DNA from 3 places in the Streptomyces sp. NPDC017056 genome. Region 2 is predicted to be linked to each of the others. Evidence: riboswitches for the same ligand, from Rfam matches in the RefSeq annotation. Region 2 holds a riboswitch; each other region holds the start of a gene.

Region 1 (5,436 bases), on a different contig from region 2:
CGATCTGCTCGGGCGCCAGGTAGGAGACGCTCCCCAGGAGCGTGCCGGTGGAGTCGGCGGTGTGCGTGCCCACGGTCCGTACGAGGCCGAAGTCGGCGACCTTGACCCGGCCGTCGTCGCCGATCAGCACGTTCTCCGGCTTCATGTCCCGGTGCACCAGCCCGGCCCGGTGGGCGGCGCCCAGCGCGGCCAGGATCGGCTCCAGGACGTCCAGCGCGGCCCGCGGCTGGAGGGCGCCGCGCTCCCGCAGGACGTCGCGCAGCGTGCAGCCGGCGACGTACTCCATCGCCAGGTAGACGTACGTGCCGTCGGTGCCCTGGTCGAAGACGCCCACCACGTTGGGGTGGTCGAGCCGGGCGGCGGACTTGGCCTCGCGGATGAAGCGGTCGACGAACGCCGTGTCCGCGGCGAGCGCCGGGTGCATCACCTTCAGGGCGAGCACCCGGTCCAGCCGGGTGTCCACGGCCCGGTAGACCGTGGCCATGCCGCCGGCGGCGATGCGCGCCTGCACCTGGTAGCGGCCGTCGAGCAGCTGCCCGACCAGGGGGTCCTGAAGGGTCGTATCCACGGCAGACGAGTCTACGAGCCGCCGGGCGGGGCTCCGACGCCCTGCCCGGCCCCCGGGCCGTACTGAAGCCGAACAGTGACAGGCCGCATGACCCGGCGTGGGCGAGTCGCGCCGGATGTCCCTTTCGGCCGGGCCGGGCGGCGCCACCTGGGGCGGCGCCGCCCGCCGCGCGTCAGAAGGCGGGCCGCTCCGGGTCCAGCGCGGCCATGCCCTCCGTGGGCGAGGACGCCTCCGCGTAGTGGCGGCGCGGCATCCGCCCCGCACGGAACGCGAGCCGGCCGCCCTCGACGGCGTGCCGCATCGCCTCCGCCATCAGCACGGGCTCCTGCGCCCGGGTCACCGCGGAGGCCAGCATCACCCCCGCACAGCCCAGCTCCATGGCCAGGGCCACGTCGGAGGCGGTGCCCGCGCCCGCGTCCAGGATCACCGGCACCCGGGCCCGCTCGGTGATCAGCTGGAAGTTGTGCGGGTTGCGGATGCCCAGCCCGGACCCGATCGGGGAGCCCAGCGGCAGGATCGCGGCGCAGCCCACGTCCTCCAGCTTGCGGGCCAGCACCGGGTCGTCGCTGGTGTAGGGCAGCACGGTGAAGCCGTCGTCCACCAGGGTCTCGGCGGCGTCCAGCAGCTCGACCGGGTCCGGCAGCAGGGTGCGCTCGTCGGCGACCACCTCCACCTTGATCCAGTTCGTGCCGAGCGCCTCACGGGCCAGCCGGGCGGTGAGGACGGCCTCGCCCGCGGTGAAGCAGCCCGCGGTGTTCGGCAGCACCCGGATGCCGTGCCGTTCCAGTACGGACAGCACCGAGCCCTGCACGGTCGGGTCCAGGCGGCGCATGGCGACCGTCGTCAGCTCCGTGCCGGAGGCGAGCAGCGCCCGCTCCAGTACGTCGAGACTGGTCGCCCCGCCGGTACCCATGATCAGCCGGGAGTCGAAGGTGGTGTCGGCGATGGTGAGCAGATCGTCGGCCATGGCGGGGGATCAGCCTCCCTGGACTGCGGTGAGGACCTCGACGCGGTCGCCGTCGCCGAGCGGGGTGGCGGGCCACTGCCCGCGGGGTACCACGGCTTCGTTGACGGCCGCTGCCACGCCGCCGGGCGCCGTGGTGAGGCCGGCGACGAGCCGGTCGAGGGTGAGCCCGCCGGGGAACTCGCGGGGCTCACCGTTCACGGAGACGGTGATGGGTGTGGTGACGGTCATGCGGGCTGCTCCTGGGAGGCGGGGGCGGACACGGGGCGGGGCGCGGCGCCGGGCGGCTCCGGCGCGAAACGGTCGGGGGCGAACGGCCTGGCCTCCTCCGGCAGCCGGCCGCCGGTCAGCGCCGCCGCCATCGCGTCGCCCGTGACGGGCGTCAGGAGCACGCCGTTGCGGTAGTGGCCGGTCGCCACCAGCAGGCCGGGCAGCGCGGTCGGGCCGAGCAGCGGCGCGTTGTCGGGCGAGCCGGGGCGCAGCCCGGCGCGGGTCTCGACCAGCGGCAGTTCGGTGATGCCGGGCACCAGCTCGTGGGCGTCCCGCAGCAGCTCGTACACCCCGCCGGCGGTGACCGTGGTGTCCCAGCCCAGCTCCTCGCTGGTGGCGCCGAGCACCAGCTCGCCGTTCTCGCGCGGTACGAGGTAGACCGGGCCGCCGCGCACCACGGCCCGCACCGTGCGGGACAGGAACGGTACGCCGCCGGGCAGCCCCTGCGGCATGCGCAGCCGCAGCACCTGGCCCTTGACCGGGCGCACCGGCGGCAGCACGCCGTCCGGGACGCCCGCCAGCCGCCCGCTGCGGCTGCCCGCGGCGAGCACCACCTGCCCCGCTGTGACACGGCCGCCGCCGGCCAGCACGGCGCCGGTGGCGCGGCCCCGCTCGACGGTCAGCCGCTCGGCGGTGGTGCGGTGGAAGGCGACCCCGGCCCGCTCGCAGGCGGCGAGCAGCGCCGCCGCCAGCCGGCGCGGGTCGACCTGGTGGTCCCCGTCCACGCGCAGGCCGCCGCGCACGCCCGGCGCGAGCATCGGCTCCAGGCGCCGGCATTCGCGCCCGGTCAGCCAGGTGGAGTCCAGGCCGCTGCGGAGCTGGAGGGCGTGGAGGTCGCGCAGGTAGGCGCGGTCGTCGGCGTCCAGCGCGACGGCCAGGGTGCCGCACGGGCGGTAGCCGATGTCCCGGCCGCCCGCCTCGGCCAGCTCGGCGGCGAAGTCCGGGTAGCGGCGGGCGGAGGCGAGGTTGAGGCCGAGCAGCGTCTGCTCGCCGTAGTGCAGCTCGGTGACGGCGGCCAGCATCCCGGCCGCGACCTGGGCGGCGCCGCCGCCTGGTGCGGGGTCGGCGACGGCGGTGCGCAGCCCGCGCTGGGCCGCCCGCCAGGCGGTGACCAGCCCGATGACGCCGCCGCCGACGACGAGTACGTCCGGATGCCCGCCGGAGCCGGGTGACCCGTGTGGTGTGGGCGGCCCGGCCCTGCCCGTATGGGGTGCGGCGGTACGTGCCGCGGTCCGTGCAGGTGGATGCATGGGTGTCCAGCCCCTCCCTTCGCCGGCATGACCCGGATCAGGTTCGTACGGTCGGAGGCCGCAGCAGCCTCCCTCTCAGCCCGGTGCGTCCGGGCTCCCGCGAGTGCGTTCACCGGCCACACTAGTACGGGCCACGGGCGCGCCGTAAGAGAGCACCGGGCCCGCACCCCGGGCCGTGGCCGGTTCTCGCGGGTACCGGTGGGTGACGGACCGTGACGTTGTGTCAGAGATCTCGTCGCGCGGTGCTGCGGCCCGCGAGACGCGCCGTCCTAGAGTTGGCCGGGTGAGCGAGCAGACCCAGCCTCCCCAGGACCCGGACCGCACGCGCCAGGAGGACGACAGCCTCCAGCGCGCCGCCGAGCGCACCCGGCGGGTCGTCGTCGTGGGCGCCGGAATGGCCGGCGTGCAGACCGCCGTCGCCCTGCGCGAACAGGGCTGGCGCGGGGTGATCACCCTGGTCGGCGACGAGCCCCACGCGCCGTACGACCGCCCGCCGCTGTCCAAGGCCGTACTGCTCGGCAAGGCCGACGGGTCCGCCTTCGACGTGGACTTCGCGGCGCTCGGCATCGACCTGCTCCTCGGCCGGCGTGCCACCGGGCTCGCCGCCGCCTCACAGGTCGTCGAGACCGACGGCGGGCCGCTCCCGTACGACCACCTGGTCATCGCCACCGGCGCCGAACCGGTCACCCTGCCCGGCAGTGCCGGCCTGCCGGACGTCCACGTGCTGCGCACCCTCGACGACGCCGAGCGGCTGCGGCCCGTACTGGCCGGGCAGCGCGAGATCGTGGTCGTCGGCGCGGGCTGGATCGGCGCCGAGTTCGCCACCGCGGCACGCGAGGCGGGCTGCCCGGTGACCGTCGTGGAGGCCGCCGACCGGCCGCTGGCCGGGGCGCTGCCCGCAGAGGTCGCCGCCCCCATGGCGGGCTGGTACGAGGACTGCGGCGCCCGGCTGCGCACCGGTGCCAAGGTCGCCGCCGTCACGGACGGCGCGGTGGCGCTCTCCGACGGCACGACGCTGACCGCCGACGCGGTCGTCGTCGGCATCGGCGCCAGGCCAGCCACCTCCTGGCTGGCCGGCTCCGGCGTCGCGCTGTCGCCCGAGGACCGCTCCGTGCTGGCCGACGAGCGGCTGCGCACCTCCGTCCCCCGCGTGTACGCCGTCGGCGACTGCGCTTCCTTCCCGTCCGCCCGCTACGGCAGCCGGCTGCTGATCCACCACTGGGACAACGCCCTCCAGGGGCCGCGCACGGTCGCCGCCACCATCGCCCGCGGCGAGGCGGAGGGCCCGCTCTACGATCCGGTCCCGTACTTCTGGTCCGAGCAGTTCGGCCGCTTCGTGCAGTACGCCGGGCACCACGCGGGCGCGGACGAGACGGTCTGGCGCGGCGATCCGGCGAGCGCGGCCTGGTCGGTGATCTGGCTGCGCGAGGGCGTGCTCGTCGCCCTGCTCGCGGTCGGCCGGCCGCGCGACCTCGCCCAGGGACGCAAGCTCATCGAGCGGGGCGCGGTACTGGACCGGCACAAGGCGGCGGACGCCTCGGTGCCGTTGAAGTCGGCGGTGCTCTGAGCGGTCCGCGCGGCGTCCCTTTGGCGATGCCCCGCTACCGGCTGTCAGTGCGAGGTGGCAGGCTTGTCCTGTGACCGAGATTGACGCAAAGATCGATGGACTCGTACCCGCCTGGCTCACCCTCCCCGACATCGCCGAGATGATCGGCGTTGAGGTGACGCGTGTGCGGCAGCTGGTGAAGGAGGGCCAGCTGATCGCGGTGCGCCGCGGCGAGAACCGGGCCCTGCACGTGCCGGCCGACTTCATCAAGGATGACAAGGTCGTCAAGGGCCTCGTCGGGACGCTCACGCTCCTGCGGGACGACGGCTTCACCGACGAGGAGATGCTGGAGTGGCTCTTCACCGCCGACGAGACCCTGCCCGGCACCCCCGCCCAGGCCCTGCGTGAGAATCGCGGTACGGAGGTGAAGCGCCGGGCACAGGCGCTCGCCGTCTAGCAGCCCGTACGGCTGCGGGGGCGCCTTCGGGCGCGTCCGCGGCCGTTCGCCGTCGCGTTCGCACCCGCGGCCGCGACCGTCTTCGCACCACTAGGGCGTACGGGCCGGAAGGCCCGGCCCGTACGCCGCCTACCTGGGGGGACCCGCCGATGACCACCGCACGTCACGCCCTGTCCGACGCCCGCCTCTACCTGTGCACGGACGCCCGCAGGCGCCAGGGCGACCTCGCGCAGTTCCTGGACGCGGTGCTCGCGTCGGGCGTGGACGTCGTGCAGCTGCGCGACAAGGGCATGGAAGCGGGGGAGGAGCTGGCCCACCTGGAGGTCTTCGCGGACGCCTGCCGCCGGCACGGCAAGCTGCTGGCGGTCAACGACCGCGCCG
Region 2 (5,436 bases):
TGCACCGCTCCGAAGGAGGTGAAGGTGAAGAGGAAGACCATCAGGGCGGCGGCCGCGACGGCCGGTCCCAGCGCGGGCAGCGTCACCCGCCGCCACGCGGTCCAGCGCGACGCGCCCAGCACCCGGGCCGCTTCCTCCTGCCGTGGGTCGAGCTGCCCCCAGAGGCCGGATACGGTCCGCACGACCACGGCGTAGTTGAAGAACACGTGCGCCAGCAGGATCGCCCACACCGAGGTGTCCAGCCGTACGCCCCACAGGTCGTCCAGCACTCCGCCGCGCCCGACCAGCGCCAGGAACGCCGAGCCCACCACCACCGTCGGCAGGACGAACGGCACCGCGACCACGGACCGCAGCACCTGCTTTCCGGGAAAGTCGAAGCGCGCGAAGACATACGCGCCGGGGAGCGCGAGCAGCAGCGTGAGCGCGGTCGAGGCCGCCGCCTGCCAGACCGTGAACCACAGGACGTGCAGGACGTCCGGGTCGGACAGCACCTCGCCGGCCCGGCCCAGCTGCCACTGCCCGCCGTCCTTGAGCCCGCGCCCGACGATCGCGGCGACCGGGTAGGCGAAGAAGAGCGCGAAGAAGGCGAGCGGCAGGGCCATCAGGGCGAGCCGCACCGCCGTCCCCCGTGAGCGCCGCGCCCGCTTCGCGGGGCCGGTTACTTCAGAACGAGCGAGGACCACTGCTTGATCCACTGTTCGCGGTTGGCGACGATCTTCTCCGGTGCCACCGTCTCCGGCTTGTCGATCTTCTGGCCGTACTTGGTGAACAGCTCCGGCACCTTCGCGTCCGTACGCGCCGGGTTGACGAACATCTGGAGCGGCACGTCCTCCTGGAACCGCTTGCTCAGCAGGAAGTCCAGCAGGGCCTTGCCGCCCTTCTCGTTCTTGGCGCCCTTGAGCAGCCCCGCGAACTCGACCTGCCGGAAGCAGGTGCCGGCCGCGACGCCGGTGGGCGCCTGCTTCGGCTCCGGCTTCTTGCCGAGCACCTCCACCGGCGGGCTCGACGCGTACGAGACCACCAGGGGCTTGTCCCCCTTGCCCTTGCCCGCTGCCGAGCCCGAGAACCGCTCGTTGTACGCCTGCTCCCAGCCGTCCACGACCTCGACGCCGTTGTCCTTGAGCTTCTTCCAGTAGTCCTGCCAGCCGGACTCGCCGTACTTGGCGATGGTGCCGAGCTGGAAGGCGAGCCCCGGCGACGACGTGGCGGAGTTCTCGGTGACCAGCAGGCCCTTGTACTCGGGCTTGAGCAGGTCGTCGAACGTCTCGGGCGGCGCGATCTTGTGCTCGGCGAAGTAGGCGCGGTCGTAGTTGACGCAGGTGTCGCCGTAGTCCACCGGCGTCACCCGGTGCTCCGCCTTGTCGAGCTGGAGTTCCCCCGGGACGCTCGCCAGGCCCTTGGCCTCGTACGGGCTGAAGATGCCCTCCTTCAGGCCACGCGACAGCAGCGTGTTGTCGATGCCGAAGAAGACGTCGCCCTGCGGGTTGTTCTTCGACAGGATCGCCTGGTTGACGGCCTTGCCCGCGTCACCGCCCTTGAGCACGTTCACCTTGTAGCCGGTCTGCTTGGTGAACTCCTCCAGGACGGACTTGGAGGCGTTGAAGGAGTCGTGGCTGACGAGCGTCACGGTCTTCGGGTCCGCACTGCCGCCGCTGCCGCCCGAGCCGCACGCGGCGAGCGCCGTCATGCCGGCCGCGACCGCCAGCGCGGTGACGGTGATCCTTCTGGTGGTGCTCACTGGATTCCTCCTGGCTGGCCAGGAAGAGACGCGGCCCCACCCGGCACTTCGCGAGGAAGGCCGGGCGGGGCGCAACAGCATGAGTGACGACCGAACTTCCTACCCGGAATGACCCGGGCGAGGTTCAAGGGTCTGCGGCACCCCGTGTCCGTGACGCTCGGTCCGTGACACTGCCGCACTCTCAGCGCTGTGGCGCTCCCCTGTCGGAATGTGCATTTGTTCGATCACACCGTACCAGCGGGCGGTCAGCGCTCCGAGGCCGCGAGCTGCCCGCAGGCGCCGTCGATCTCCTGCCCGCGCGTGTCGCGGACGGTCACCGGCACCCCGTGCGCGGCGATGGCCTCCACGAACGCCTTCTCGTCCTCGGGACGGGACGCCGTCCACTTCGACCCGGGCGTCGGATTCAGCGGGATCAGGTTCACATGGACCCGCTTGCCCTTGAGCAGGCGGCCCAGCAGGTCACCGCGCCACGCCTGGTCGTTGATGTCCCGGATCAGGGCGTACTCGATCGAGATCCGCCGCCCGGACTTCTCCGCGTACTCCCAGGCCGCGTCCAGCACCTCACGCACCTTCCAGCGCGTGTTGACCGGTACGAGCGTGTCGCGCAGCTCGTCGTCGGGCGCGTGCAGCGACACCGCGAGCCGGCATTTCAGCCCCTCGTCCGCGAACCGCAGCATCGCCGGGACGAGGCCCACCGTGGAGACGGTGATGCCGCGCTGGGACAGCCCCACCCCGTCGGGCTCGGGGTCGGTCAGCCGCCGGATCGCGCCCACGACCCGGTTGTAGTTCGCCAGCGGCTCGCCCATGCCCATGAAGACGACGTTGGACAGCCGGGCCGGGCCGCCCGGCACCTCACCGTCGCGCAGCGCCCGCATGCCGTCGACGATCTGATGAACGATCTCGGCGGTGGACAGGTTCCGGTCCAGCCCGGCCTGTCCCGTCGCGCAGAACGGGCAGTTCATGCCGCACCCGGCCTGTGACGAGATGCACATCGTGACCCGGTCCGGGTAGCGCATCAGCACCGACTCCACGAGGGTGCCGTCGTGCAGCTTCCACAGCGTCTTGCGCGTGGTGTCGTCGTCACAGGAGATGTGCCGCACCACACTCATCAGCTCGGGCAGCAGCGCCGTCGCCAGCTTCTCCCGCGCCGCGGCCGGGATGTCCGTCCACTCCGCCGGGTCGTGCGCGTACCGGGCGAAGTAGTGCTGCGACAGCTGCTTGGCGCGGAACGGCTTCTCACCGGCCGCGGCCACGGCTTCGCGCCGCTCGGCGGGGGTGAGATCGGCAAGGTGCCGCGGCGGCTTCTTGGCTCCGCGCGGCGCGACGAAAGTGAGTTCTCCGGGCTTAGGCATGGTTCTTCCAGTGTCGCAGACGTAAGGGGTACCGATCGCCGCCTCGACGAACCGGCCTGACCTGCGGTTTTCCCTATGCGTGAGGGGCCCGCCACGCAGCGCGGCGAGCCCCTCACACGTACGGAGAACCTCCGGTCAGCCGGAGCCGACGAAGATGACGTACAGCAGCCAGACGACCGGGGCGGTCGGCAGGAGCGAGTCCAGGCGGTCCATGATGCCGCCGTGGCCGGGCAGCAGCGTGCCCATGTCCTTGATGCCGAGATCGCGCTTGATCATCGACTCGCCGAGGTCGCCGAGCGTCGCGCTGGCCGCGACCGCCATGCCGAGCAGCAGGCCCTGCCACCAGACGCCGTCCGTGATGATCAGCTGCATGCAGAGCGCGCCCGCGACCATGGCGAACAGCACCGCGCCGAACAGCCCCTCGCGGGTCTTGCCGGGGCTGATGCGGGGCGCGAGCTTGTTCTTGCCGAAGCGCCAGCCCACCGCGTACGCGCCCGTGTCGCTGACGACCGTCAGCAGCAGGAACGTCAGCACGCGCTGCGGCCCGTCGTCGGCGGCGAGCATCATCGCCACGAACGTCGCCAGGAACGGCACGTAGAACGCGGCGAAGACGCCTGCCGTGACGTCCCGCAGATAGTTCTCCGGAGCCTCCGTCATGCGCCACACCAGGGCGGCGAGCGCGGTGAGCGCCATCGCCACCCACGCGCCCTCCGCGCCCCGTACGTAGCCGGCGACCACCATCGCCGCGCCACCGAGGGCGAGCGGGACCAGCGGTACCCGGATGTCCTTGCGTTCGGAGAGCCGGGACGTCAGCTCCCACAGGCCCACGACCACCGCGATCACTATGACGCCGACGAAGAGCGGCTTGTAGACGAAGAGCGAGAGCAGGATGACGGCACCGAGGCCGACACCGACTCCTATGGCGGCCCGGAGGTTGCGCCCCGCGCTCTTCTTCTGCGGCTTGTCGGGGTGCCGTGAGCCGTCGGGTCCCGGCGAAGAGGTGGGCATGGGCTCCTGCGGCTGTTCGTCGCGGAACGGGGGACCGCTCTGCCGAGCGGCCCCCCGGTCGTCCCGGTGGTCCCGGTCGTCGTCCAGAGGGCTCCGGTCGTCGTCCTGGTGTCCGCCTGCGTCGGGCACGATGGGCATGGGCCGAGTCTGCGCCGCGCCGCCCCAGTCGTGCGCGGGACCCGCCGAACCGGCGGGCCCCTGGTCGGGTGGTCCCCATTGACCGGCTCGGCCGACGCCAGGCGGGGCCCCCCAGGATGACTCGTTCATCAGACCTCTAGGAGCTCGGATTCCTTGTGCTTGAGCAGCTCGTCCACCTGCGCGACGTACTTCGCGGTGGTGTCGTCGAGCTCCTTCTCCGCCCTGCGCACCTCGTCCTCGCCGGACTCCTTGTCCTTGACGAGCTTGTCGAGGGTTTCCTTGGCCTTGCGCCGGACGCTGCGGATCGAGATCTTCGAGTCCTCGGCCTTGTTCTTCGCGACCTTGATGAACTCCCGGCGGCGCTCCTCGGTGAGCTCGGGGAAGTTCACACGAATGATGTTTCCGTCATTGCTCGGGTTGACGCCCAGGTCGGAGTCCCGGATCGCCTGCTCGATGTTGCGCAGCGCGCTCTTGTCGAACGGGGTCACCACGGCCATCCGCGGTTCGGGCACCGAGAACGACGCCAGCTGGTTGATCGGCGTCATGGCGCCGTAGTAGTCCGCCACGATCTTGTTGAACATCGCCGGGTGCGCACGCCCGGTGCGAATCGCGGCGAAGTCCTCCTTGGCGACCACGACGGCCTTCTCCATCTTCTCCTCGGCCTCGAGGAGGATCTCTTCGATCACCACTTGCTCCTGGTCTTTTCGGTAAGAAGCAGAGCCTCGCCCCTGCCGCGCGTCTTCTCCTGCACGGTGTCCGACCGGCAGGCCGTTGTCCATCCCCGTGCCGGGGTCTTCCCACGACCCGGGGTTGCCGCCCGTACGGTGCCCTGCCCGTACGGCAATACGGCAGTTGGGGCCGTCAGGCCCGGGTGCCCTGATCGCTGACGAGCGTGCCGATCTTCTCACCCTTCACCGCACGCGCGATGTTGCCCTCGGCGAGCAGTTCGAAGACGAGGATCGGGAGCTTGTTGTCACGGCAGAGCGTGATGGCGGTGGCGTCGGCGACCTTGAGGTCGCGGGTGATGACCTCGCCGTATTCGAGGGCGTCGAACTTCACCGCGTCCGGGAACTTCTTGGGGTCGGCGTCGTAGACCCCGTCCACGCCGTTCTTGCCCATCAGCATGGCCTCGGCACCGACCTCCAGGGCACGCTGGGCCGCGGTGGTGTCGGTGGAGAAGTACGGCATGCCCATACCGGC
Region 3 (5,436 bases), on a different contig from region 2:
GTCCCTATTTCCGCAAACACCCTGTCACCCCGTGCCGGAGGCGCTCTACCATCGGTCTATCCGTAGCAGGCTCTCCTCCGTTTCCGCCCACTGCCCGGCCCACGCCGGCCTGTACGGCCCTACGGAGCATCGGGGGATGCACATGAACAGCGCTCCGCACCTGCTGAACGAGGACCGCGCGGAATTCGCGCGGCTCCTCGACGAGGCGCTGCGCACCGCGGATTACCGGAAGGACCCGGCCTCCGCGGCGGGAAAGCACCTCAACACCGAGCAGTTGCGCACCATGGCGCTCAGCGCCACAACCGCCATCGCCGCGTGTGCGACGGCCGAATACCGACACTACGTACGGCTCCGCGACGAACTGCGCGCTCCGGCACCCGCACCGGACGCGGGCGGCGTGGAAGGCCGCGAGGAGAAAGGCGCTTCAGCGGGCAGCCCCGGCATCGACCTCGCCACGACCGTGGGGGAGGCCGCCGAGCCCTCCGGCGCCGGGCTGGCCGCGATGATCACGGTACTGGTGCCGGTACTGGCGGGGATCGCCGCCGTGCTCTTCCTGCTCATCGGGTACGTGCTGCGCACCGTCGGCACCGACAGGTCCGCCGCCCAGCCCCTGATCAGCGTGGGCTGGGTCTTCGCGGCGCTCACCGCCGCCGGGGCGCTCGTCGCCATGGCGAGCCTGGTCTACGCGGCCTGGCGCAACGGCTCGACGTCGCTGCGCGCCCCACGTACCGGCGACGGCCTGGGCGCCCGGGCCCGGGAGGTGGACCTCGCCCGGGACGCCTGGCGGCAGGCGCTCCTGCAACGCGGCATCGTGCCGTTCCTGCGCGAGGCGCTGGCCGACCCGGCGACCGTCAACGGCCGCGGCACGGCCCGGTACGTACCGCGCCGCGGCGTGGACGGCGGCCGTATCCCGAGTCTGGGCTTCACCAGCCCGGATTTCACCAGCCCGGACGGCGGCCCGCCCGCCGCTCCCCGACCCCGCTTCACCAGCCCGGACTTCACCAGCCCCGACTACGGTGGCCCCGACCACCATCCCGAGTAGCGCCCACGCACCACCGCACCCGCACCGCGGGGGCAACGGCACCGGGCCCCCGCGGCGTCCCGCCGGTACAGGTACCGACGGGACGGAGCCGGGCCCGGAGCCGCACGGCGTACGCGCGGCTCCGGGCCCGGATCCAACGTGCGGAAAGGTCACTCCGCGATCGGCAGGTACACCCGGTTCCCCGCCGCCGCGAACTCCCGCGACTTCTCCGCCATGCCCGCCTCCGCTTCCGCGCCGACCGCCAGGTCGCCGCCGTGTTCGCGGCGGATGTCCTGGGAGATCTTCATGGAGCAGAACTTCGGGCCGCACATGGAGCAGAAGTGCGCCGTCTTCGCCGGTTCCGCCGGCAGCGTCTCGTCGTGGAAGGCGCGGGCCGTGTCCGGGTCGAGGGCCAGGTTGAACTGGTCCTCCCAGCGGAACTCGAAGCGCGCGTCGGACAGCGCGTCGTCCCAGTCCTGGGCGCCCGGGTGGCCCTTGGCGAGGTCCGCCGCGTGCGCCGCGATCTTGTACGTGATGACACCGGTCTTGACGTCGTCCCGGTCCGGCAGGCCCAGGTGCTCCTTGGGCGTCACGTAGCAGAGCATCGCCGTGCCCCACCAAGCGATCATCGCCGCGCCGATCCCGGAGGTGATGTGGTCGTACGCGGGGGCGACGTCGGTGGTCAGCGGGCCGAGCGTGTAGAACGGCGCCTCTTCGCAGATCTCCTGCTGGAGGTCGATGTTCTCCTTGATCTTGTGCATCGGGACGTGTCCCGGGCCCTCGATCATCGTCTGCACGCCGTGCCGCTTGGCGATCGCGTTCAGCTCGCCGAGCGTGCGCAGCTCCGCGAACTGCGCCTCGTCGTTGGCGTCCGCGATGGAGCCGGGGCGCAGGCCGTCGCCGAGGGAGTACGTGACGTCGTAGGAGGCGAGGATCTCGCAGAGTTCCTCGAAGTGGGTGTAGAGGAACGACTCCTTGTGGTGGGCCAGGCACCACGCCGCCATGATCGAGCCGCCGCGCGAGACGATGCCGGTCTTGCGGCGGGCCGTGAGGGGGACGTAGCGCAGCAGGACGCCGGCGTGGACGGTCATGTAGTCCACGCCCTGTTCGGCCTGCTCGATGACCGTGTCCTTGTAGATGTCCCAGGTCAGTTCCTCGGCCTTGCCGTCCACCTTCTCCAGTGCCTGGTAGAGGGGGACGGTGCCGATGGGGACGGGGGAGTTGCGCAGTACCCACTCGCGGGTGGTGTGGATGTTGCGGCCGGTGGACAGGTCCATGACCGTGTCGGCGCCCCAGCGGGTCGCCCAGGTCATCTTCTCCACCTCCTCCTCGATGGAGGAGGTGACGGCGGAGTTGCCGATGTTCGCGTTGACCTTCACCAGGAAGTTCTTGCCGATGATCATCGGCTCGATCTCCGGGTGGTTGACGTTGGCGGGCAGTACGGCCCGGCCGGCCGCGATCTCGTCCCGTACGAACTCCGGAGTGACGTTCTCGCGGATCGCGACGTACTCCATCTCCGCCGTGACCTCGCCCCGGCGCGCGTACGCGAGTTGGGTGACCGCAGCGCCGCCCCGGCCACGGCGCGGCTGCCGGGGGCGTCCAGGGAAGACCGCGTCGAGGTTCTTCAGGCCGCCGCGCGGCGAGGTGTGCTTGAGGCCGTCGTCCTCGGGCCTGGGTGGCCTGCCCGCGTACTCCTCGGTATCTCCTCGGCTGATGATCCAGTTCTCCCGCAGCGGCGCCAGGCCGCGGCGGACGTCGGTTTCGATGTTGGGGTCGGTGTACGGCCCTGACGTGTCGTAGAGCGTCACGTCCTTGCCGTTGGTGAGGTGCACACGCCGGACCGGGACTTTCAGGTCGGGCCGCGATCCGGTGAGGTAGCCCTTGTGCCAGCCGATCTCCTTGGCGGAGCCCTGGCCGTTTTCGGGCGTGCGTGCATCCTGCAGAGTCATGAAGACCCACTCCCTACGCCGGCATTACCCGGTAACAGGTTCGGCGGTCGACGCAGCAAGTCCGTGACGGCGTTTCCGGCTTCGGCCGGACGTTCCGTACGGGGGTCAGCGCCCTCTCAGCCCGGTGCTCCGAGCTCCCGCGATTGCAAAGGTGACACCACGGTAGCGGCCGATATGGCGCGGTGACCAGGGGGCCCTGCCAGTTCTTGCGATGATCGGGCGGTGACCAGCAACGAGCCACCGCACTCCGCGCACCACCACGCTTCCGGTCCGGCGCACGGTCCCGACGGCGATCGCGCGCAGCCGCCGCCCCCCTCAGGACACGGGCACGGGCACGGCCATGGCCACGGGCACGGCCCCGCGGCCCCGGTCTCCCGGCACCTGCGCAAGGTCATCGCGGCAGTGCTGATCCCGTTTGCCGCCGCCGTCCTGGCCGGGCTGGTCGTGCTGTGGCCGGGTGGCGCACCCGGCCACAAGCCGACCGGCGTCGGCTTCGACCAGCCCACCGAGAAGGCGAAGGTGGCCAAGGTCGAGGAGGTCGACTGCGCGGACGTCCATGCCCAGCAGCCGACGCCGCAGGAGCAGTCCGGCCCCTCGGACACGCGGCAGGCAACGCACTGCGAGCGGGCGGTCATCGAGGTGACCACCGGCAAGGACACGGGCCGGCGGTTCGAGGCGATCGTGACGCCCGACGCCACCCGCCACTACACGGTCGGCCAGGGCGTCGTGGTCGCCTACTCGCCCAAGGCCCCCAAGGACCTCCAGTACTCGGTCACGGACGTCGACCGGACCTTCCCGATGTGGGTACTCGCCGCGGTCTTCGCGCTGGCGGTGGTCGTGGTCGGCCGGCTGCGCGGGGTGCTGGCGCTGGTCGCGCTCGTCGTGAGCTTCGGTGTGCTGACGCTGTTCATCCTGCCCGCCGTCCTCCAGGGGTCGGACCCGCTGGTGGTCGCCGTCGTCGGAGGCAGCGCGATCATGCTGGTCGCGCTGTACATGTGCCACGGGCTGACGGCCCGTACGTCCGTGGCCGTGCTCGGCACGCTCGCGTCACTGCTGCTGATCGGCCTGCTCGGCTCGCTCTTCATCGGGTGGGCGATGCTGACCGGCAACACCGACGACCAGACCGGGCTGGTGCACGGCCTGTACCCCGACATCGAGATCCGCGGCCTGCTGCTGGCGGGCATCATCATCGGGTCGCTGGGCGTACTGGACGATGTGACGGTCACCCAGACCGCGGCGGTCTGGGAGTTGAAGGAGGCCGATCCGTCGGCGAGCCGCCGCAAGCTCTACGGAGCGGCGATGCGGATCGGGCGCGATCACATCGCGTCCGTCGTCAACACGCTCGTCCTCGCTTACGCGGGTGCGGCACTGCCCCTGCTTTTGCTGTTCTCGATCGCACAGAGCAGTGTCGGCACCGTCGCCACGAGCGAGGTGGTCGCGGAGGAGGTCGTCCGCACGCTGGTGGGCAGCATCGGGCTGGTCGCGTCCGTACCGCTGACGACGCTGCTGGCCGTGCTGGTCGTCTCGGCGGACCGGGACGCGGGGCGGCCGACGGGCCGGGGTGCGCGGCGGACGGCGGGTGGGGGAACGGGCCGGGGCGCCGGGGGCCGGGGCGCCAAACGGGTCGGTGCGGGTCAGGGTCCGGACCCGGACGGCGGTACGGGCCGGCAGCCGGTGCTCGGCGGCCGCGGCAGGCGGCGGCGCGCACGCTGATCCGGGGGCGGTACCCGTCACTCCGCGTCACATATCACCGCCTCGCCTCCACTCGGGTCCCGCGACTTCACCCCGCCTTCTGTGCCTCGGAAAGAATCCGGTCCAATGTCGATTCGAGCGTGTCGCACACCTCTTCCTCCCCGATCGGCACCAATCGGTCCGTGCGGTCCAAGAAGGCCACCAGCGGCGGGGCGCCGGCGCGGAACAACGCCCGTTCGTCCGCCACCTGTAGGCCGATGAAGACATCGCTGAGATGTTCGGAGGAGGACGGCTCGATGCGCACGTCACCCTCGCCGGACGGCTTGCTCAGCCCGTCCAGCAACAGCTCCCGGCTGAACGCCCAGGTCACGGGCACATCGCCGGGAAGGTCGAAGGTGAAGCTGACCGCATAGGGGTCCGCGCGGTCGAAGTACAGCTCCACCGGGATACGGAAAGCGAGCTCCTCTGAAACGAGGAAGCTCATGATCACTTCTGCCTGAACTGTGTCGGTCATCAACCTCTGCCCCGTACTTGGTCGGAGATGGCCAGGAATCGTCCCTCTTGGCCCCATTGACGCCATCGTCTGTCACGTGCAAGCGGATCACAAGGAGTGATTTTTCAGATACTGATGGAGAAAGCGGGTGTCGCGCGCATCGCCTCCGCCATCCTGAGTAGTCGGCCGGTAACGCAGTGTAGGCGTTGAGTGACGCTCACGGGAAGGGAAACCGCCATGGTCGCGGCCGCCGGACCGACCTGTATCGGGAGCGCCGAGCA

Evidence for each region. A riboswitch is a leader RNA that binds a small molecule or an ion and turns the genes downstream of it on or off. The one in region 2 is predicted to bind thiamine pyrophosphate.
Region 1: linked by a shared signal. The riboswitch ahead of thiO (glycine oxidase ThiO) and the one ahead of ACH4OW_RS27445 (thiamine ABC transporter substrate binding subunit) in region 2 are both predicted to bind thiamine pyrophosphate.
Region 3: linked by a shared signal. The riboswitch ahead of thiC (phosphomethylpyrimidine synthase ThiC) and the one ahead of ACH4OW_RS27445 (thiamine ABC transporter substrate binding subunit) in region 2 are both predicted to bind thiamine pyrophosphate.

Annotation. Positions count from the first base shown of each region.
Region 1 covers NZ_JBIRPD010000001.1:57,217-62,652, reverse strand. The annotation lists gene pknB (Stk1 family PASTA domain-containing Ser/Thr kinase) at 1-568, opposite strand, end outside; gene ACH4OW_RS00255 (thiazole synthase) at 741-1,535, opposite strand; gene thiS (sulfur carrier protein ThiS) at 1,545-1,763, opposite strand; gene thiO (glycine oxidase ThiO) at 1,760-3,052, opposite strand; TPP riboswitch at 3,050-3,163, opposite strand; gene ACH4OW_RS00240 (NAD(P)/FAD-dependent oxidoreductase) at 3,336-4,619, shown strand; gene ACH4OW_RS00235 (Rv2175c family DNA-binding protein) at 4,690-5,055, shown strand; gene thiE (thiamine phosphate synthase) at 5,205-5,436, shown strand, end outside.
Region 2 covers NZ_JBIRPD010000016.1:111,951-117,386, forward strand. The annotation lists gene ACH4OW_RS27440 (ABC transporter permease) at 1-617, opposite strand, end outside; gene ACH4OW_RS27445 (thiamine ABC transporter substrate binding subunit) at 659-1,738, opposite strand; TPP riboswitch at 1,817-1,950, opposite strand; gene rlmN (23S rRNA (adenine(2503)-C(2))-methyltransferase RlmN) at 1,984-3,090, opposite strand; gene ACH4OW_RS27455 (phosphatidate cytidylyltransferase) at 3,226-4,365, opposite strand; gene frr (ribosome recycling factor) at 4,365-4,922, opposite strand; gene pyrH (UMP kinase) at 5,098-5,436, opposite strand, start outside.
Region 3 covers NZ_JBIRPD010000003.1:362,411-367,846, reverse strand. The annotation lists gene ACH4OW_RS07385 (hypothetical protein) at 137-1,042, shown strand; gene thiC (phosphomethylpyrimidine synthase ThiC) at 1,192-2,970, opposite strand; TPP riboswitch at 2,964-3,121, opposite strand; gene ACH4OW_RS07375 (YibE/F family protein) at 3,193-4,683, shown strand; gene ACH4OW_RS07370 (SsgA family sporulation/cell division regulator) at 4,751-5,176, opposite strand.